Regions from separate parts of the Arthrobacter sp. PAMC 25486 genome, predicted to be linked through region 1. Evidence: predicted binding sites of a transcription regulator. Region 1 holds the regulator's gene; the other holds the start of a gene.
The links. Region 1 encodes HrcA, which represses chaperone genes, less so after heat shock. Its sites were predicted from a motif close to TTNGCACTCGNNNNNNNCGAGTGCNAA; they were not measured.

Region 1 (9,300 bases):
CTGTGCTTCATCCAAAATTATGAAGGCATCGTTGAGTGTCCGCCCGCGCATATACGCCAGTGGAGCAACTTCTATGGTGCCTGCCGCCATGAGCCTGGGGATGGTTTCGGGATCCATCATGTCGTGCAGGGCGTCGTACAGCGGGCGCAGATACGGGTCAATCTTGTCGTTGAGGGTTCCGGGCAGGAAGCCGAGGCGTTCCCCTGCCTCAACGGCCGGACGGGTCAGGATGATCCGGCTGACTTCCTTGTGCTGCAGCGCCTGGACGGCCTTGGCCATGGCCAGGTACGTTTTTCCGGTGCCGGCCGGTCCTATGCCAAAAACCACGGTGTTGCGGTCGATGGCGTCAACATACTCTTTTTGGTTGGCCGTCTTGGGCCTGATGGTCCGTCCCCTGCTGGAGAGAATGTCATAGCTGAGTATGTCCACGGCAGGGGAATCCGGGCGGCTCTTGAGCATCGCCACCAATTGTTCCCACACGGCCGCATTCATGGTGTTGTTGCGGGCCACCATGCCGCGCGCTTCTTCCATAAGGTGCATGATGCGCGGAACCACGGAGGAAGGACCGGTCATGGTCAAGACATTGCCGCGTGCCAGAAAGCTGACATCGGGATAAAGGTTTTCAACAATCCGTAAACCTTCGTCTTCGGCACCAAGGGTAGCGACCATTTGCTCGGTGGAGAGAAAGTGCACCACTTCTGTACGCGTGCCGTCCACGGAATGCGGGAAGTGCCGCCCGGGCCCCTCATCGGGGTATGCATCAGGGCGGTGTGCTGTTGTCTCTGCCATAAGTTCGGCCTGGACCGGCCTGAAATCTCTCCTTGACGCCACCGGAATATATTTCCGGAATTCCAGTAATGCTGTGTTCCATAAATTCTAGTGCACTCCTTCACCGGCGGGACCCATATACCGGTTAAGCCGTCAGCGCATCTTTGGCCCATCCTGTGACACAAGTGTTTCGATACGGTTTCAGTTCATTGCCAACAGCACATTTTCGCAGCATTCGGGCCTGTGGCTGTGCCAAGCTAGAGGTGTTCGAAAGTCTTGTGGGGATACTGATGAACGCCACCTGACCATCGGCAAACGCAGAGAGCTGCGGCCGGCTGAACGAAGACCAGATGAGCGAGAGCCCCACCCCATGCCTGCTTTCTCCCCCGCACCGTCAAGACGGCACGCCGTCTGCGCTGATGTGAGCCGTCGGGAGCGCCGCACCGTGGAACGCCTGCGCATGGTTGACCGTTTCGCGATCCTTGGCCTTTCCCTGTCGCTGGCACTTGCCGGCTGCACCTCGGACGGCACAGGCGAGGGCGATGCGACCATGCCAGCCAGTTCCACCACATCCTCTTCTGCCTTGGTTACCGATGCCCCGCTCGAGACTGCCACCGCCTCACAGACGTTGCCCGTGTACTGGCTGGGACGCAGCAATGACGATGTGTTCCTGTACCGCGAATTTTTTCCGTCGAAGTCGACCGACGATCCCATGGTGGCTGCCCTGCGCACCATGATGAGCAGCAAGCCCAACGATCCTGACTACTTCTCATTGTGGAACAGCCCCTCACGCCTGGGTGCCTCAATTTCCGCCAAAAATGTGATCACGGTTGATGTTTCAGCGGACGCGTTCGGCCAGAAGGTGGATGAGGGTATTGCCAAGCGGTCCATCGCCCAACTGGTGTATACGGCGACGGCGGCAGCTGCCATGGCCGGTCTCGTCGACACCAGCTCCTCCATCCAGGTTTCGGTGCTGGTGGACGGGCACACAGGCTACGACGCCTTTGGCCACGTATCCTTGGACAAGCCTTTGACCCGCGACGCTTCTCTCGTGGCCCCCGTGTGGATCATCGATCCCTCCAACGACGCCACATACAAAACTCTGCCGTTGAAGGTTGAGGGGCAGGGCATCTCCCCCACCGGAAATCTGAGCTGGTCGCTGGCCAAGGTCAGCAATGACACGGTCGGTGAGGAATACCTGAATGGAACTGTGGCCATTCCGGAGGGTCCCAATGAGTTGGGCAACTTTAGTTTTTCGCTGATCCCGCCGCCTGGTGCCTATCAGCTCTCGGTGTTCCTTGACGATCCCCAGGCACCCGGCAAGAGGTTGGGCGTGGACACCAAAATGGTCAGGATTGCCGGACAGAACGTTAAATAGTCCGGCTGCCGGGACTGTTTAACGTGCTTACCAGCGGCCCAGCTGTTGGCTGAGAAGTACGACGGCGGCCGGTCCGGCGGTCGATGAGCGCAGGACATGGTGGCCCAGCAGGGCGGTCTTGGCGCCGGCTGCCGTGAACGCGGCAACTTCCGCTGCGCTCATGCCGCCTTCCGGACCCACGATCAACAGCACCGTGCCGGGCGCAGCATCCGCCGCCCGGGAGTCCTGCCAGTGGCGTGCCACCTCGGCCACCGGGTCGGTGGCATCTTCATGCAAAATCAAGGCCAGCCCGGCTGCGGCTATCTGCTCGCACACCCCTGCCGTCCCCACGAGGGCCCCGACCGTGGGAACCGTTGCCCGGCGCGCCTGTTTGGCGGCGGCAGTCACCACCTGGCGCCACTTTTCGGGGCCCTTCACGGTCTTGTCCAGCTTCCAGCGCACAATGGAGCGTTCAGCCTGCCACGGCAGCACCGCGTCAATGCCCAGTTCGGTGGCTGTCTCAATGGCCAGCTCGTCCCTGTCCCCCTTGGCCAGTGCCTGGATCAAGGTGAAGGTGATGGCCGGTGCAGGCTCCTGGAGCACCGTCTGGACGGCCACCGTCAGCGAACCCTTTTCAGCGTGGCTGACGGTGCAGACCAAACGCAGCCCTCCGCCGTCGCACACGTCAACCGGCTCACCCGCGGCGAGCCGCTTGACGGTGGTGGCATGGCGCCCTTCGGCCCCGTCGAGGGTAAAGACGGCACCGGGGACGAGTCCGGCCAGCGCCGCGGAGCCGGCGTAAAAGACTGGGTTGCTCATGCGGGCCTAGAAGTTGCCGAGCTTGTCACGGAGCTTGGCGAACATGCCGCCGCTGCTGACAAGTTTGCCTTCCGAGAAGGTTTCCCCACGCAGTGCGGCGAGCTGCTTGAGCAGTTCCTCCTGGGCGGCGTCGGGCTTGGTGGGCGTTTCCACGTGGATGTGCACCTTCATGTCGCCACGGCCGAATCCGCGCAGGTGCGTCACACCCAGGCCGCGCAGGTTGATGACCTCACCGGCCTGGGTGCCGGGCTTGATGCTGACGGGCTGTTCGCCGTCGAACGTTTCAAAGGTGAGTTCGGTGCCGAGTGCGGCCGCCGTCATGGGCACGCTCAGGGTGGCGTGCAGGTCGTCGCCCTCGCGCAGGAAGGCGGGGTCGTTGTTGACCTTCATCTCCACGTAGAGGTCACCGGAGGGGCCGCCGGCGGGACCCGCTTCGCCCTGCCCGGACAGTTGGATGCGGGTGCCTGTGCTCACGCCGGCCGGGACCTTGATGGTCAGTGTGCGGCGGTGGCGGATGCGCCCCTCGCCCATGCATTCGTTGCAGGGGTCGATGATCATGGTGCCGAAGCCTTGGCAGGAGTTGCAGGTGGCCAGGGTCATGACGTTGCCCAGGATGGAGCGCATGGGGCGCTGGATCTGGCCGCTGCCATGGCAAACGTCACACGTGGTGGGGTGCGTGCCGGGGCGGCAGCAGCTGCCGTCGCAGGTGGGGCACGTGATGGCCGTGTCGATTTCAAGCTTCTTGTTGACTCCGAACACGGCTTCACGCAATTCCACGCGAACCGTGATCAGTGCGTCCTGGCCGCGCCGGGTGCGTGAGGCCGGGCCGCGGCCGCCGCCCCCGCCACCGCCGCCACCCCCGCCGAAGAACGTCTCAAAGATGTCCTGGAACGCAAAGCCGTCGCCACCGAAGTTGCTGGCGCCGGCACCGTTGTCGTTGCCGTTTTCATTGCCGGTGGTGTCGTAGACGCGGCGCTTCTGCGGGTCGGATAGCACCTCATAGGCGTGTGTAACGGCCTTGAAGCGGTCCTGTGCGTCCGCGGCGTCGTTGACGTCCGGGTGCAGCTTCCGGGCAAGCTTGCGGTAAGCCTTCTTGATTTCCTCGGGAGTGGCGTCGCGTGAAACGCCCAGGGCGTCGTAATGGTTGCTCAAAATGTTGCTCTCTTGTAAATAGTGAAACGGCGGCCGTTTAGCCGGCCAAGATTCGTGATAGGTATTGTGCCACTGCGCGCACGCTTGACATGGTGTTGGGGTAGTCCATACGGGTGGGTCCCACAATGCCCAGCTTGGCCCCCTCGCCGGGTCCGTAGCTGCTGGCCACGACCGATGCCTCGGCCAATGAATCGTGCGGATTCTCCCTGCCGATGACCACTGCCATACCCAGGGAATCCTGTGCCATGGCCTCCAGGAGGCGCAGCAGCACCACCTGCTCCTCCAGCGCGTCGAGGACGGGCCCGATGCTCAGCGGGAAATCGTTATTGGAGCGGGCAAGATTTGCGGTACCGGCCATGACGATGCGGTCTTCACGGGCGTTGCGGGCCAGCAGCGCCAAGCCTTGGGCGAGCCTCGCTGCCGGAGCCTGCTCGGCCGGCGGCACGGACGCTGGAATGCGGGCCACGGCGTCGGCCAGGCTGACCACAGCCATGCCGTGAAGGGCGGAGAGGAAGACTTGGCGCAGTGTTGCCAGTTCGGCGTCGTCAAGGTTGACCCCGACGTCAATCACATTTTGTTCAACCTTGCCGGAGGCAAGAATCAGCACCACAAGCACCTGTCGGGCTGCCAGGGAGACAAATTCTATGTGCCGCACCACGGCGTCGCCGGAGCGGGGGTATTGCACAACGGCCACCTGGTGGGTCAGTTGGGCCAAGGCGCGCACCGTGCGTTCCAGGACATCGTCCAAGTCCGTGGAGCCTTCCAGCAGCACCGAGATGGCACGTCTCTCAGCGGCCGAGAGCGGCTTGACACTGGAGAGCTGGTCAACGAAGAGACGGTAGCCCTTGTCAGTGGGGATGCGCCCGGAACTGGTGTGCGGGGCGGTGATGAGCCCTTCTTCTTCCAGCGCGGCCATGTCGTTGCGGATCGTGGCGCTGGAGACGCCCAGGTGGTGCCGTTCCACCAGAGCTTTGGAGCCGACAGGTTCACGCGTGTGGACGTAATCTTCAACTATGGCCCGAAGGACTTCCAATTTCCGTGGTTCACTCATGCCTGACACCTCCTATCAATGACGCAGCGCTATATTGGCACTCTACCCAATCAACTGCTAAGTCTAATACTTTTTGCGCCGACCCTCCTGAGCGGCCCATGGCGCGGGATGCACGGCCCGATGCCACTTCACCGGTTAGCATGGATTTTCACCCTGCAGCGTTCGCCAAGAGCGTTGCGCCGACGAGCAAGAGTCAGGTTTTTAGTGCAATTCAACCAGTGGGGCCCCCAGGATCTCAGCGCACCGGCAGCCCGGGTGCTGCCCAAGGTGGAGGCGCGTGCCGGCCTCGTGGTGGAGGACGTCGCAACCGGGTGGGTTGGCGCCGTCGTGCGGCTGGAAAAAACCGGTGGCATGCACATAGTGGAGCTGGCGGACCGGCGGGAGAAAATCCGTGCCTTCCCGCTCGGCTTCGGCTTTCTGCTCGAGGGCGAGCCGGTGGAGCTGATTGCTCCGGTGAAGGTTGCCGCAGCGCAAACACTGCGCACCGCCTCCGGCTCGGTGAAAGTAGCCGACACCCGCGCCAAAGTGGCCAAGGCGAGCCGCATCTGGGTAGAGGGAAAGCACGACGCCGAGCTCGTGGAGAAGGTCTGGGGTGATGACCTGCGGGTGGAAGGGATCGTGGTGGAGCCGCTGCGCGGGATCGACGACCTGTCCGCCGCCGTGGCCGCGTTCTCCCCCGGACCCACACGGCGGCTGGGCATCCTGGTGGACCACCTGGTGCCGGGCTCCAAGGAATCACGCATTGTGAGCAAGCTCATGGCGACGCCCGGGTTGAGCCGGAATGTGCTGGTGGTGGGGCACCCCTATGTTGATGTGTGGCAGGCCATCAAGCCGTCCACCCTGGGCATCCCGGCCTGGCCCGTTATCCCGCGAACAATGGAGTGGAAGCTGGGAATCCTCAAGGCCTTCGGTTGGCCCCACACGACCCCCGAGGATGTGGGGCTCGGCTGGCAGCGGCTGTTGTCCCGGGTCGATTCCTATGCCGATCTGGAGCCGTCCCTGCTGGGGCGGGTTGAGGAAGTCATAGATTTCCTCACGGCACCAGTATCCTAGGGAGAGTGGCCGGAGCAATTTCGGGCCAATCTTTTTCTTGTGGAGCACGTTGAAAGGCCCATCATTGTGAGTCACCCGGCAACCCAGACCGATGGAGCGCCCCAACCGCCGCTCACCCCGTCAGAAGACAAGCAATGGGCATTCCTGTCCCACTGCGGCGGTATTCTGGGCTGCGTTCCGTCATACTTCATCCGTAAATATGTGGCACCGCGCGGCCGGTTTACCGCTCAGGAATCACTCGAGGCACTGAACTTCACCCTGCCACCCACGCTGCTGGCCGCGGCACTGAACGTGCTGGCACTGGTGTTCGTGTTCTTCAACCCGCAAATCGCCACTATTTTTTCGATGCTGGCCCTGCTGGTGTGGATCTTCCTGACAGTTTTCTCGGTCATCGGCGCCGTGCAGGTCAACAAGGGCCAGCCGTTTCGCTACGCCCTGAACCTGCGCTGGCTCAAGTAACGCCCGCGCTCTAAACAACTGACCCTCCCCGCCGGTGGGGTTCCCTGGCCGAGGTACGAGGTTAGGGTGCCGGCGGGGAGGGTCAGTTGTTCGTTCAGGTGAGGATCAGTCCACCAGGAGGGCGCGGGTTACCGCGTCGCCCAGGAGCCGGCCCTTCAGGGTCAGCACCAAGGTGCCGGCAAAGGCCTTGACCGGGTCAACGAGTTCTTGGGCGATGAGCCCGGCAACGGCTTTTCGTGCCGCAGGTGACAGGGTGCTGGTCGCCAGGCCTTCTGAGAGTCGGGACGTGAGCATGATGCGTTCAAGTTCCCGCGTGTCGGCATCGAGGGTTTCGCGGCCCGCGGCAGGCGATTCGCCCTTGTCCAGTCGGTTGGCGTAGGCAGTTGGGTGCTTGACGTTCCACCAGCGCACGCCGCCCATGTGCGAGTGTGCCCCGGGTCCGATCCCCCACCAATCGTCCCCGCGCCAGTACGCAAGGTTGTGCTGGCAGGCGTCCTCGGGGGTGCGTGCCCAGTTGCTGACCTCGTACCAGGACAGTCCCGCCGCTTGGAAGAGTGCGTCGGCGAGCTCGTATTTGGCGGCATGGTCGTCGTCGTCAATGTTGGGCACCTGCCCGCGACGGATTTGCGCCGCCAGTTTGGTGCCCTCTTCAACAATCAGCGAGTATGCGGAAATGTGGTCGGGTTCGTAGCTCAGGGCCGTGCGCACCGATGTTTCCCAGTCGGCAAAGCTCTCCCCCGGCGTGCCGTAAATCAGATCGACGCTCACCTTCAGGCCGACCTCACGCGCCCAGGCAACCGCCTGCGGCACCTTTTCGGGGTTGTGGGTGCGGTCCAGCACCTTCAGGACGTGCGGCACGGCCGACTGCATGCCAAAGGACACACGGGTGAAACCGCCGTCGAACAGCTCCTGCAGCGACTCCTTGGTGACGGAGTCGGGGTTGGCCTCTGTGGTGACTTCTGCGCCTGGTTCAAGGCCCCACTGTTCGACGGCGGATCCCAGGATGCGGGTGAGGTCACTGGCAGGCAAAAGGGTTGGGGTGCCTCCGCCAAAGAACACTGTGCTCAGCTTGCGCTCCGGGAGTCCGGAGGCAACCATGGCGCGGGCGGCAAATTCCACCTCTCGCACAGCCGTTTCGGCGTAGGCGGCCTGGGAGGCGCCGCCACCCAGTTCGGTGGCCGTGTAGGTGTTGAAGTCGCAGTAGCCGCAGCGCACGGCACAAAACGGGATGTGCGCGTACAGGCTGAACTTGCGTTCGGCAGCGCCGACGGCGGCCTGCGCGGGCAGGACACCGTCGGCCGGAGCCGGGTCCCCGAGGGGCAAAACGCTGGGGGTCACTTCTTTGACTTGTCCTTTGCCGGCTCTTCAGAGGACAGTGCAGCGATGAAGGCTTCCTGGGGGACCTCCACGCGGCCCACCATCTTCATACGCTTCTTGCCTTCCTTCTGCTTCTCCAGCAGCTTGCGCTTACGGGAGATGTCACCGCCGTAGCACTTGGCCAGGACGTCCTTGCGGATGGCACGGATGTTCTCGCGGGCGATGATCCGGGCACCAATGGCCGCCTGGATGGGCACCTCGAACTGCTGGCGCGGAATGAGCTCGCGCAGCTTGCCCGTCATCATGACACCGTAGGCGTAGGCCTTGTCGCGGTGTGTGATGGCGCTGAACGCATCAACCTGCTCGCCCTGGAGCATGATGTCGACCTTGACAAGGTCGGCGACCTGATCGCCGTCGGCCTTCCAATCGAGGGAGCCGTAGCCGCGGGTCTTGGACTTGAGGATGTCGAAGAAGTCGAACACGATCTCGGCCAAGGGCAGGCGGTAGCGGATCTCCACCCGGTCCTCTGAAAGGTAGTCCATGCCGCCAAGGATGCCGCGTCGGGTCTGGCACAGCTCCATGATGGCGCCGACAAACTCGGTGGGCGCAAGGATCGTGGCGGCAACCATGGGCTCGCGAACCTCGGCGATTTTGCCCGTGGGGTATTCGCTGGGGTTGGTGACGTGGACGACCTTTTTGTCTTCCAGCGTCACCTCGTATTCCACGTTGGGGGCTGTGGAGATCAGGTCAAGGTTGTGCTCGCGCTCGAGGCGTTCGCGGGTGATCTCCAGGTGCAGCAGGCCAAGGAAACCGACACGGAAACCAAAGCCCAAGGCGGCGGAGGTCTCGGGTTCGTAGACCAGTGCGGCGTCGTTGAGCATGAGCTTTTCCAGCGCATCACGCAGCACCGGGTAATCCGTGCCGTCCAGCGGATACAGGCCGGAGAAAACCATGGGTTTGGCTTCGTGGTAGCCGGCCAGCGCCTCGGCAGCCGGCTTGTGGAACGTGGTGACGGTGTCGCCCACCTTGGACAGGCGCACGTCCTTCACACCCGTGATCAGGTAGCCCACCTCACCAACGCCGAGGCCCTTGGACGGCTTGGGCTCCGGGGAGCTGACACCAATTTCCAGAAGCTCGTGCGTGGCGCGGGTGGACATCATCTGAATCTTCTCGCGCGGGCTCAGGCTGCCGTCGATGACACGGACGTAGGTGACCACGCCTCGGTAGGTGTCGTAGACGGAGTCAAAGATCATGGCGCGGGCAGGAGCGTTCGGGTCGCCCACGGGGGCCGGCAGATCGCGGACGATCAAATCCAGCAGCTCTT
Region 2 (9,456 bases), 1.2 Mb from region 1:
CCGTGCTGCTGGCCGCCGTCGCACTTACCGTCCGCCCCGGCCAGGATGACTACGAGCTCCAGCTGATGGAGCAGGCCCAGGTGAACCCGGCGCTGGTCAAGCACCTGGCCGAGCACTCAAACATTCACCTTGATGCCGCATCCCTGGGCCGTCTGGCCTATAGCACTGCCCGCTTTGACCCGGCCCCCGTCCTTGAACGGGTGCGCACATTGCTCGCCCCCATGTTTGGTGCCACTGTTGACCACGAGCTGGTCGTTTCCAGTTTCGCCTTCCTGGCTGACCACCTGAACGATCCAACCCTGCTCGCAGGAAGCGAGCTGTTGGAGCAGTTGCGGGAGCACAGCGAAGACGACGTCCTGCCGGTGGAGCTGGAACCCGACTTCGGTCGTTTTGCCGCCCTGGACGATCGGCATCCGGCCGAGGAAATTCTTGTCCGCGACGCCGATCCGCAGCAACAGTATGTGCTGGATCTGATCCGCAGCGGTGAATCCGTGCTGGTGTCCACCCCTCCCGGAACTGGCCAAACCCAAACCGCCATCAACGCGATTGCCCAGCTGGTCCATGACGGCAAGAACGTCCTGGTGGTTGGTGAGCGGCGGGGGACGCTCAACGAGCTGGCCCAGATTTTCACCGACCATGATCTTGACTCCCTGCTCCTGCAGCTCAGCGCCCACACGGGACCGCAGCAGATCAAGTCACAGCTGGTCCGTGCCATCACCCGTAACGAGAAGGCCACCGAGCCCAAGCTTGCGACCCTGCATGAGACACTGGTCGACCACCGCCACCAGCTCGTCGACCATGTGTCCAGCCTGCACAACGTCCGCGAACGCTGGGGTTGCTCGCCGTACCAGGCCATGCAGTCGCTGGCTGAACTGACCTCGATCCACCCGGCACCCTCCACCACAGTGCGCCTCAAGCGCAGCGTCCTGGACAACATTCGCGACCGCAAGGAACTGACTGACCGGCTGAAGCGGGCTGCCAAGCTCGGCGCCTTCAGCCAGGTCGCCGTCAGCAGTGCCTGGCACGGCGCCCGCATGGTGACGCGCAAGGAAACCGAAGCAGCGTTTGCGCTGGCCGAAGAGTTGTATGTGAAGGTGCCCGGCTTTGCCGAAAAGATGGGCGAAGTGGCTGAATTTGGCCAGATCCGCCAGGGCGTCTCCTTTGCCCAATGGGGCGCCCAGCTGGACATGCTCGTGGCCATTCGGGAGAGCCTGGACAAGTTCAACGCCGACGTTTTTGACTGGCCTACGGATGAAATGATTGCCGCCACGGCCACCACTGCCTGGCGTCGTGAGCGGAGCATTGAGATGCCCGCGCTGCAGCGCGCCCGTTTCCGGCGCAACGCCAAGGACCTGGTCCGGCCCGGTGTGCACATCACCGACCTGCACGCCTCCTTGGTGCTTGTCAGCGAGCAGAGCGCCCAGTGGGCCAAGGCCGCCACGAGCAAGCGCCACCCCACCGTCCCCTCCGGCCTGGCCGACTTGAGCCGGAGCTACCAGGATTTGTGCAAGAAATTGCTGTCACTGGGTACCGTACTGGAACGGACAGTTGACGGCGGAGACCTGCTGAACTTCAACGCCGGGGAACTGATTGGCCGGCTCGAGGCACTGGTCGCCTCAAAGGAATCCCTGGAGCACCTGCCCGAGCGAACGCTGCTGTGGGAAGGCATGCAGGAGCAGGGCCTGGGCGAGCTGCTCGATGACCTGGCCCGCCGCGAAGTGCCGTCCGAGCAGGCGGGCGCCGAGTTGGAGCTTGCCTGGTGGCAGTCCGCCCTGGAAGCCATGATCAGCGGCGACGAGTACCTTGCCATGTCCGACGGCGACAACCTGCGCCGCTTGGAAGCCGAGTTCCGCTTGGCGGACCAGGCACACGTTGCTTCCGGACCCGGGCGGATCCGCTGGGGTTTGGCACAAGACTGGACACGGATTTTGGCTGCCCCGCACCGCCAGGGCGAGATGCTGCGCAACGTCCTGAAGGACGGACGAGTGTCCATGGCCGCGCTGGTCGCCCAGACACCGGACCTGCTGCGCAACCTGGCACCGGTGTTTGTGCTGAGCCCGCTCGCTGTGCCGTCGGCGCTTCCTGAGGGGTACCGTTTCGACGCCGTCGTCATTTTGGATGCGGAATCAACGTCCCTGCAGTCCGCACTGCCGTCACTGGCCCGTGCCGACCAGGTCGTGGCCTTTGGCGATGAACAAACCGCCTGCCCCAAGAGTTTCTCCGTCGCCGTAGGTGCACCCGGGGAAGCCGGCGCCGGTTCGCACCCGCTTGAAAGCGTATTTGGTGCCCTGTCCCGGATCCTGCCGCGCCACCGGCTGACGGTTTCCTACCGCGCCGTGGATGAGGACCTGGTCCGCCAGCTCAGCAGCGGCTTCTACGACTCACAGCTGGAACGCCTCCCCGACGGACGGGCCCTGAGCGGCCTGGAGCGTTCGCTGACCGTTGACTACCTGCCCGACGGCAAGGGCCTGCCCGGCGCCGGTGACGGTGGTGTGGAATCCGTCGTCGCCGAGGTCAACAAGGTGGTGGACCTGGTCTTTGAACACGCCCGGGTCCGCCCGCGCGAATCACTGGCCGTCATCACCGCCAGCGACCGCCACGCAGTGCGGGTGGCCCAGGCCATCCGCCTGCAAATGGCGAACCATCCGCTGCTCGCGGAGTTCTTTGCCAGCGGCCCGGAATCGTTCCGTGTTGTCACGGTTGACCGCGCCGCCGGCCTGGTGCGCGACAGGGTCATCTTCTCCCTGGGCTACGGACGCACCCCGCACGGGCGCGCCCTGCACGGCTTTGGTCCATTGTCCGAACCGGATGGCCGCTCCAAATTTGCCCTGGCCATGACCCGGGCACGGACACACATCCACATCCTGACGTGTTTCCGTCCGGAAGACCTGGATGAAAACCGGCTCAGCCACGGTGCCGTTGACTTCTTCGAGCTGCTGGACCGTGAATTGTCCGGCAATTCCCTGCTGGGCAGCCCCGCCACCCGGGCGCTGGACAGTGAACGTGAAACCGGCGAGGACCCGCTGGTTGCCGACCTGGCCGACAGGCTCAGTGCCCGCGGCGCCCGCGTGTGGCACCACTATGACGGCGCCCTCGACTTGGCGGCCGCCCCGAATCCGATCTCCCTGCTGGGCCGGGAAGAGCACGAAATTCCCGTCCCCGTGGCCGTTGAATCCGACGGCACTGCCAAGTACCAGGGCATGAGCGTGCGCGAACGCAGCCGCCTTCGCCCGCAAATGCTCGAACGACTCGGCTGGCGTTACGTCCCGCTGTGGACCATTGAAGTCTTCACCGACCCCTCCAGCTGCGCCGACCAAATTAGCCGCTATCTGGGTGTGGTTCCCGCGGCCGGCGACGGAGAGTTCGATTCCTTGATGGGCAAGCCCCTCGACGAATCAATGACAGCCGTCATTGGCTCGCCCCGCGCACGACGCCGGAACGCGGCTCCTGCTGCCCCGCCGGCCCGCGCCGTGGAAGAGGCAGCCAACGACACCACCGGTGCCGCCGCGGACAGTGCCCCGGCCGTGGTGACAACAAGCGAAGAAGTAAACGCAAGCGAGGAAAGTGAGGCTCCCGTGAGCGCTCAGGAAAAGTCCAAGGACGCTGCGGCAACAGAGCAGCCAGGGCAGCCAGAGGGGGCAGCAGCACCCGCAAACGATGCTGCGGTGCTGCCCAAGGTTGCCCCGCACGACGCCGACCATACGTGGGGCGACACCCCTTCCGGCCGCGGCCATGATGAGTGGTTGCGCGAGAACAAACCCCCGCACTGGGGCTAAGAACATAAGGACAACAATGGCTACTCCGCCAAAGATCCCCGGGCTGGGAGCCTTCGTCGACAAGAACTCCGGCACCACCAAACGGCCGGCTCCACGGCTGGTGACGCTTGCTGCACGACTGCTGGTCCTGGCTGCCTGCGTGCAGGTCGTTGCCTCGATAGTGGCAGTGATTTATGCACTTTCACCCGATCGACTGGCTGACATTCAGACAAACTTGGACGCCACGACAGGCATTGTTCCCAGCCTTGAGGGTGCCAGAAACATGGGTGTCATCACCGTGGTCATGGCAGGGATAGCCACTGTGTGCGCCTACTTGTTGTTTGCCTGGTTTCTGCACAAGGGACGTTCCTGGGCCCGGGTTGCCGTCGGCGTTTTGGCGGCGCTGACGTGTGTTCAGCTGATCGGTATCGCCTTTCCCTTGGGACTGACGACGGTGGCCCAACTAGTTTTGGGCGGCTTGGCCACGGCGCTGTGCTACCTGCCTGAACCGAACAAATTCTTCGCCGAGATGAAGGCTGCCAGGAGCTGAGTAGGCGGGCATCGGCTTCGCGTGTCCGGCAGTGCACCTCACACCTCGCGTGAGCGGTAGCACGCCACGACCGCTGCACCGGCAGTCGTGCGTCAATTCAACAGGATCAGGAAGACCTTCCCCCGACTGATGGCTCCCGCCAGCTGAACGGCCTGGGCGGGTGTGGCCGCGACAACCAGTATTCCCTCATTTTCCTGCGCCGGCAGCAGCCCGCCGCTCTGGGCCAGGGCGGGTGTCCAGAGCACTGGGACGTTCTCTGCAAGCACCTCGTTGGTGGTCGGCCCGTCCAGCCCCAGGCTGGTGCTGAGCACTACTGAGACGAGCTGCCCCTGCCGCAACAGGGCAAGTGTTGAGGGATCGCTGAGACGGATGGGCACGGCCTGGCTGCCGGACGCAGCACCAATCAAGAGACCACTGCCCAGCAGTGAGGCGTCTGTCAGCACCTCCCCGCGCCGGAGCGGTCCAGAGAGCTGGCGACCGTTCCAGGTTGCGGCCTGAACCAATACGCCGTCGGGCACCATGCGGGGACTGACAGAAGTGGCCAACACATCGCCTTGGCCCAGGGGATGCCCGGCCGGCAAGTCCCGAGCAGCCACCATGACTGTGGTGGTCGGCGGACTGGCCGGGGTGAGCTGCTGGACGGCAATGGCAGCAGCCAGGCACAGCAGCAATGCGGCCAGGAAGCGCCTGTGCCGGGCGGTCCAACGGGACAGTTTTTGCATTGGTGTGGTCGGGGGAGAGCCGCCCGGCCAGAGTTGCGAACGCCACGCCGGCCCCGGATAGGAGGGCGGTCCCTGAGTGGCTGCTCGAGTCTTCATGAGCCCACGCTATGGGCCCGCAAGGCCCGGCGAAAGGGGTCTTTTGCAGTTCGTGGACAAGACCCTCAGCAGCTGACGCTGTGGGGGAATGAAAGCAGCGTAAAAGCTACTTCGAGGCACCGGCCGACGCGGTGGACTTGCTCTCTGACGATGCTGATGCTGACGATGTTGCCGGCGCCCCGCTGGAGGCAGTTGAACCGGACGCTGAAGCTGCCGGCGCGGCCGTGGTGCCGGTGGCGGCGGGAACGGAGCTGGAGGCCGCGCGTGAATCTGTGCGGTAGAAGCCGGATCCCTTGAACACAACGCCCACCGAGTTGAACTTCTTACGCAGGGCTCCCCGGCATTCCGGGCAAACCGTCAGGGAGTCGTCGCTGAATGACTGCTGAATGTCAAAGGCGTGGCCGCAATCCTTGCAGGCGTAAGCGTAAGTGGGCACTGGGTTTCCTCCTGGATACATGCGTGGGGACCGTGCGACTGCCGCCAAGGGGTCTGGCAGTCCATGGTCCCGAGTGCCAATTCTAGCACCGTATGCTAAAACGCCTTCTGGCGCCCGCTCATTCCCGCCCGCCCAGTCATGGCGCCGCCGGTGTGCCCAGTCGCTGCATTCCGCCGGGAGTCAGCGCAAACTCAACCGGGATGTCGAGGGGATCCCGCGGCAGCATCCCCGCCGCAAATACTTCATTGACATGCACGACGGCGGCCACAGGAACCAAGGCGGTTGGCCCTGCCGGGGGAGTGCCAACCCCGGCCAGGAACCTGTCGTAATAGCCGCCCCCTTGACCCATCCGGGTACCCGATCCGTCCACTGCCAGTGCCGGAACAAGCACCGCCAGGACCTGGCCCAACTGGGTGTAGGGAAACCGCTCGCCAACAGGTTCCAGGACGGGGGCAAAGCGGCTCCTGGCCATGTCCACGCCCGGGAACCAGCGGACCCAGCCCAGCTGAAAGCCGGGCTCGCAGACCGGAACGTAGACCGCGCAGCCGGCCGCATGCAGCGCGGCAAGGAGGGGCCCTGTTGGTGGTTCGCTGCCCATGGAAATGTAGGCACATACTGCCGGTCCGCCGTCGTCCGCTTCCCTGGCAGCCAAAAGCGCCCTGAACCAGTCCAGCCCAACGCGGGTCAGGCCAGCCACGGCCTGCTGCCGTGAGGCTTCGACGGCTGCGGCCCGCTGTCCTCGCAGGCGCGCACGCCATGCGGTTTTGCTAAGTGAGTTCATGGCGTCCTGTCTGCACGGCATCCTGTCAAGGGGCATGGTGGCTGTACAGGCAACGATATCGCGGGTTTGTCCGCCCGATCAGATACCCTTGGGGCATGACTTCTGCAAAGCATGTACGCAAGGCGGTTATCCCCGCAGCCGGTTTGGGAACGCGTTTCCTGCCCGCAACCAAGGCGATGCCCAAAGAAATGCTGCCCGTCGTTGACAAGCCTGCCATCCAGTATGTGGTGCAGGAAGCCGTCAGCGCAGGCCTCACCGATGTTTTGATGATCACCGGGCGCAACAAGCGCGCCCTCGAAGACCACTTTGACCGCGTCCCCGTGACCGAGCAGCTGCTTGAGGCAAAGGGCGACACCGAGCGTCTCGCCGCCATCCAGCACGCCACCGAACTCGGTGAGATTCATTACGTCCGCCAGGGCGACCCCAAGGGCCTGGGCCACGCAGTGCTGCGCGCCAAGACCCACGTGGGCGACGAGCCGTTCGCCGTCCTGCTTGGCGATGACCTGATCGATGAACGCGATGAACTGCTCACCACCATGATCGAGGTGCAGGAACGCACCGGCGGCTCCGTCATCGCGCTGATCGAGGTGCCCCAGGACAAGATCTCCTCCTACGGCTGTGCCGACATGAGCGCCATCGAGGGCGAAAACTATGTCCGCATCAACCAGCTGGTGGAGAAGCCCTCGGTGGAGGAAGCGCCGTCAAACCTGGCCGTCATTGGCCGCTACGTCCTGCACCCGGCAGTGTTTGAGGTTCTTGAAAACACCCCTCCGGGACGCGGCGACGAAATTCAGCTCACCGATGCCCTGCAGACCCTGGCCAACATGGAAGGCGAAGGCGGCGGTGTGTACGGTGTGGTGTTCTCCGGCCGTCGTTACGACACCGGCGACAAGCTCAGCTACCTCAAGGCAGTCGTCACCCTGGGCTGCGAAAATGACGAGCTCGGCGCAGACCTGCGCGAGTGGTTGGGCGAGTTCACCGCCAGCCTCAAGGTCTAGTGTCGTGTGGGGGCAGGCCATCTGGCCGGTGACTCTAGAATGCGGTGATTTGCTTCTGCGCCCCATCAAGCTTCGCGACAAGGCGGAGTGGACGCGGGTGCGCACCCGCAACGCGGCCTGGCTGGAGCCGTGGGAGGCGTCCAACCCTGCGGGGCAGGGCCAGCTGCCCACCTACGGTGGCATGGTTCGGGTCTTGAACCAGCAGGCGCGTGAGGGAAGTGCGCTGCCGTTCATCATTACCGAACGCCTGCCGAACCAGCCCAAGCCGGCCATCGTGGGCCAGCTGACGGTGTCCTCCATCATGTGGGGCTCGGCCATGTCCGCCACCCTGGGGTATTGGGTGGATCAAGGCCGGGCCGGGCGCGGCATCGCCCCCACCGCCGTCGCCATGGCCACCGACCATTGCCTTCGCCAGCTGGGGCTGCACCGGATGGAAATCAACATCCGCCCGGAGAACACCGCCAGCCTGCGCGTGGTCGAGAAACTCGGCTTCCGCGATGAGGGCCTGCGCCCGCGATACCTGCACATCAACGGCCGGTGGGCCGACCACCGCAGCTTTGCCTTGACCACGGAGGACGTCCCCGGCGGGATTCTGGACCGATGGTTGGCCACCCGCCGCTAGTCCCCACTTGCCGGTCCAAAAATCGCTGGCGCGATTTCCGGGATCCTGGCAAGCGTGGGCCCAGAAGCGGAAGGCGAGGCCATCCGACGTCGAACCTGCCAAATATGACGGTTTTCTTCGCTCCAAAGGCGACACACCGGCAAGAATGCCGGACGCAACATGTTTCCCCTTTAGGGTTGAAATGTGGCTGGATACGCGCAGTCAGTCCACCCAATCCAGCACTCGCAGGAGACGTCAATGGAAAGCAGCACTTCCGACGCCCACATCCATGTGGAGCCGGCACCTTCTACCCTCGCGCCCCCAGCCGGGCAGCCGTTGAAAATTCGGTGGGGTCGGACGGCGATTGCCCTTGTAGGCCTCCTGGCGCTGCTGACGGCCGGTATTTCCGGGGCATTGAGCGTCATTGCCATCGGCTCCGCTACGCTTCCGCTGATGTCCTTGTGTCTTTTTGCTGCGGTCATTGTCCTTCTGCGAGGCTTGGCCATGCGCGACCAAGCCATTCGCCGTGCTGCCCGCCTTGCTGCACGTGCGACGGCGGACCAGGCTTCCACGGATTCGGCGGCTCCCGCTGCGGAACCGAAGGAAACGACACTTTTTGACGGCGCCGAGGGCGCCCAGCCGACTCCGGCAGCCAAGCCGCTGACGGCCGAGGAACTGCGTGCCGCGGCCATGCGGGTCGCTGCCAAGGGCGCCGCCGATGCCAAGCTGGCGCACACCCAGACGTTGGCTGAGACGTGGGAGCCCGTTGAGGTTCCCATGCCCGGCTACGTCAAGGCGGCCAGGGCACTGACCCTGGAGAAACCGTTGAATCTTCCCATGGCGCCGAAGTCCGCAGGCACCTCGATCAGGGCCGACCAGGCCGGTGTTGGTGTTGCCTCCGGGTCTGCAGGTGTTGCGGCCGTGCCGGATGTCCCGGGCGCCGCTGGTGAGATTGCCAAGGCCGCACCATCGGAACGCAGCAACTACGCCCTCAATAACCTCGACGACGTGCTCCAGCGCCGCCGCGCCTAACTTTTTTCTGCAACAGCCGGGTCCCTTGGGCCCGGCTGTTTTGCTGTCTTGGCGGGCGTACTGTGGAAGACATGACGTTGCTTGCAGTAGTTGGCGGAACAGGTCTTGCCGGCCGTGCGGTCGTGGCGCATGCCGTGGCAGCCGGTCACCAGGTGCGTTCCTTGAGCCGGCACCTGCCGCCGGCTGACAAGAGGGTGGCAGGTGCCGACTATGTGCAGGCAGACCTCCGCACCGGTGCTGGGGTCGATGCTGCCTTGAAGGGCGTGGATGCGCTGGTTGAAGCCATGGATGCCCGCGCCGGGGCGGCGCTCCAGGCGCTGCCCGTCATGTCGGTGGCCACGTTGGCCGCCGCGGACCGGGCCGGCGTGCAGCGGTGTGTCTTGCTCACGATTGTTCGTGCGGGGGAGTGTCGCATGGGCTATTACCAGGCGCAGGCGGCGCGGGCCCTGAGCTACGAGCAGTCGGGCCTGGCCACCTCGGTTGTC

Region 2: a site for HrcA is predicted at 5,613-5,639, ahead of art_RS21645 (FmdB family zinc ribbon protein). Genes of this name have one in related genera too.

What each region holds. Positions count from the first base shown of each region.
Region 1 covers NZ_CP007595.1:887,523-896,822, forward strand. Annotated here, with positions in the region: gene art_RS04175 (PhoH family protein) at 1-789, opposite strand, end outside; gene art_RS04180 (GerMN domain-containing protein) at 1,139-2,146, shown strand; gene art_RS04185 (16S rRNA (uracil(1498)-N(3))-methyltransferase) at 2,174-2,944, opposite strand; gene dnaJ (molecular chaperone DnaJ) at 2,951-4,096, opposite strand; gene hrcA (heat-inducible transcriptional repressor HrcA) at 4,134-5,147, opposite strand; gene art_RS04200 (DUF3097 domain-containing protein) at 5,352-6,200, shown strand; gene art_RS04205 (DUF4870 domain-containing protein) at 6,267-6,659, shown strand; gene hemW (radical SAM family heme chaperone HemW) at 6,765-7,997, opposite strand; gene lepA (translation elongation factor 4) at 7,994-9,300, opposite strand, start outside.
Region 2 covers NZ_CP007595.1:2,097,032-2,106,487, reverse strand. Annotated here, with positions in the region: gene art_RS09655 (ATP-binding protein) at 1-3,776, shown strand, start outside; gene art_RS09650 (hypothetical protein) at 3,793-4,305, shown strand; gene art_RS09645 (SAF domain-containing protein) at 4,398-5,123, opposite strand; gene art_RS21645 (FmdB family zinc ribbon protein) at 5,230-5,559, opposite strand; gene art_RS09635 (5-formyltetrahydrofolate cyclo-ligase) at 5,696-6,340, opposite strand; gene galU (UTP--glucose-1-phosphate uridylyltransferase GalU) at 6,436-7,338, shown strand; gene art_RS09625 (GNAT family N-acetyltransferase) at 7,343-7,960, shown strand; gene art_RS09620 (hypothetical protein) at 8,198-8,971, shown strand; gene art_RS09615 (SDR family oxidoreductase) at 9,043-9,456, shown strand, end outside.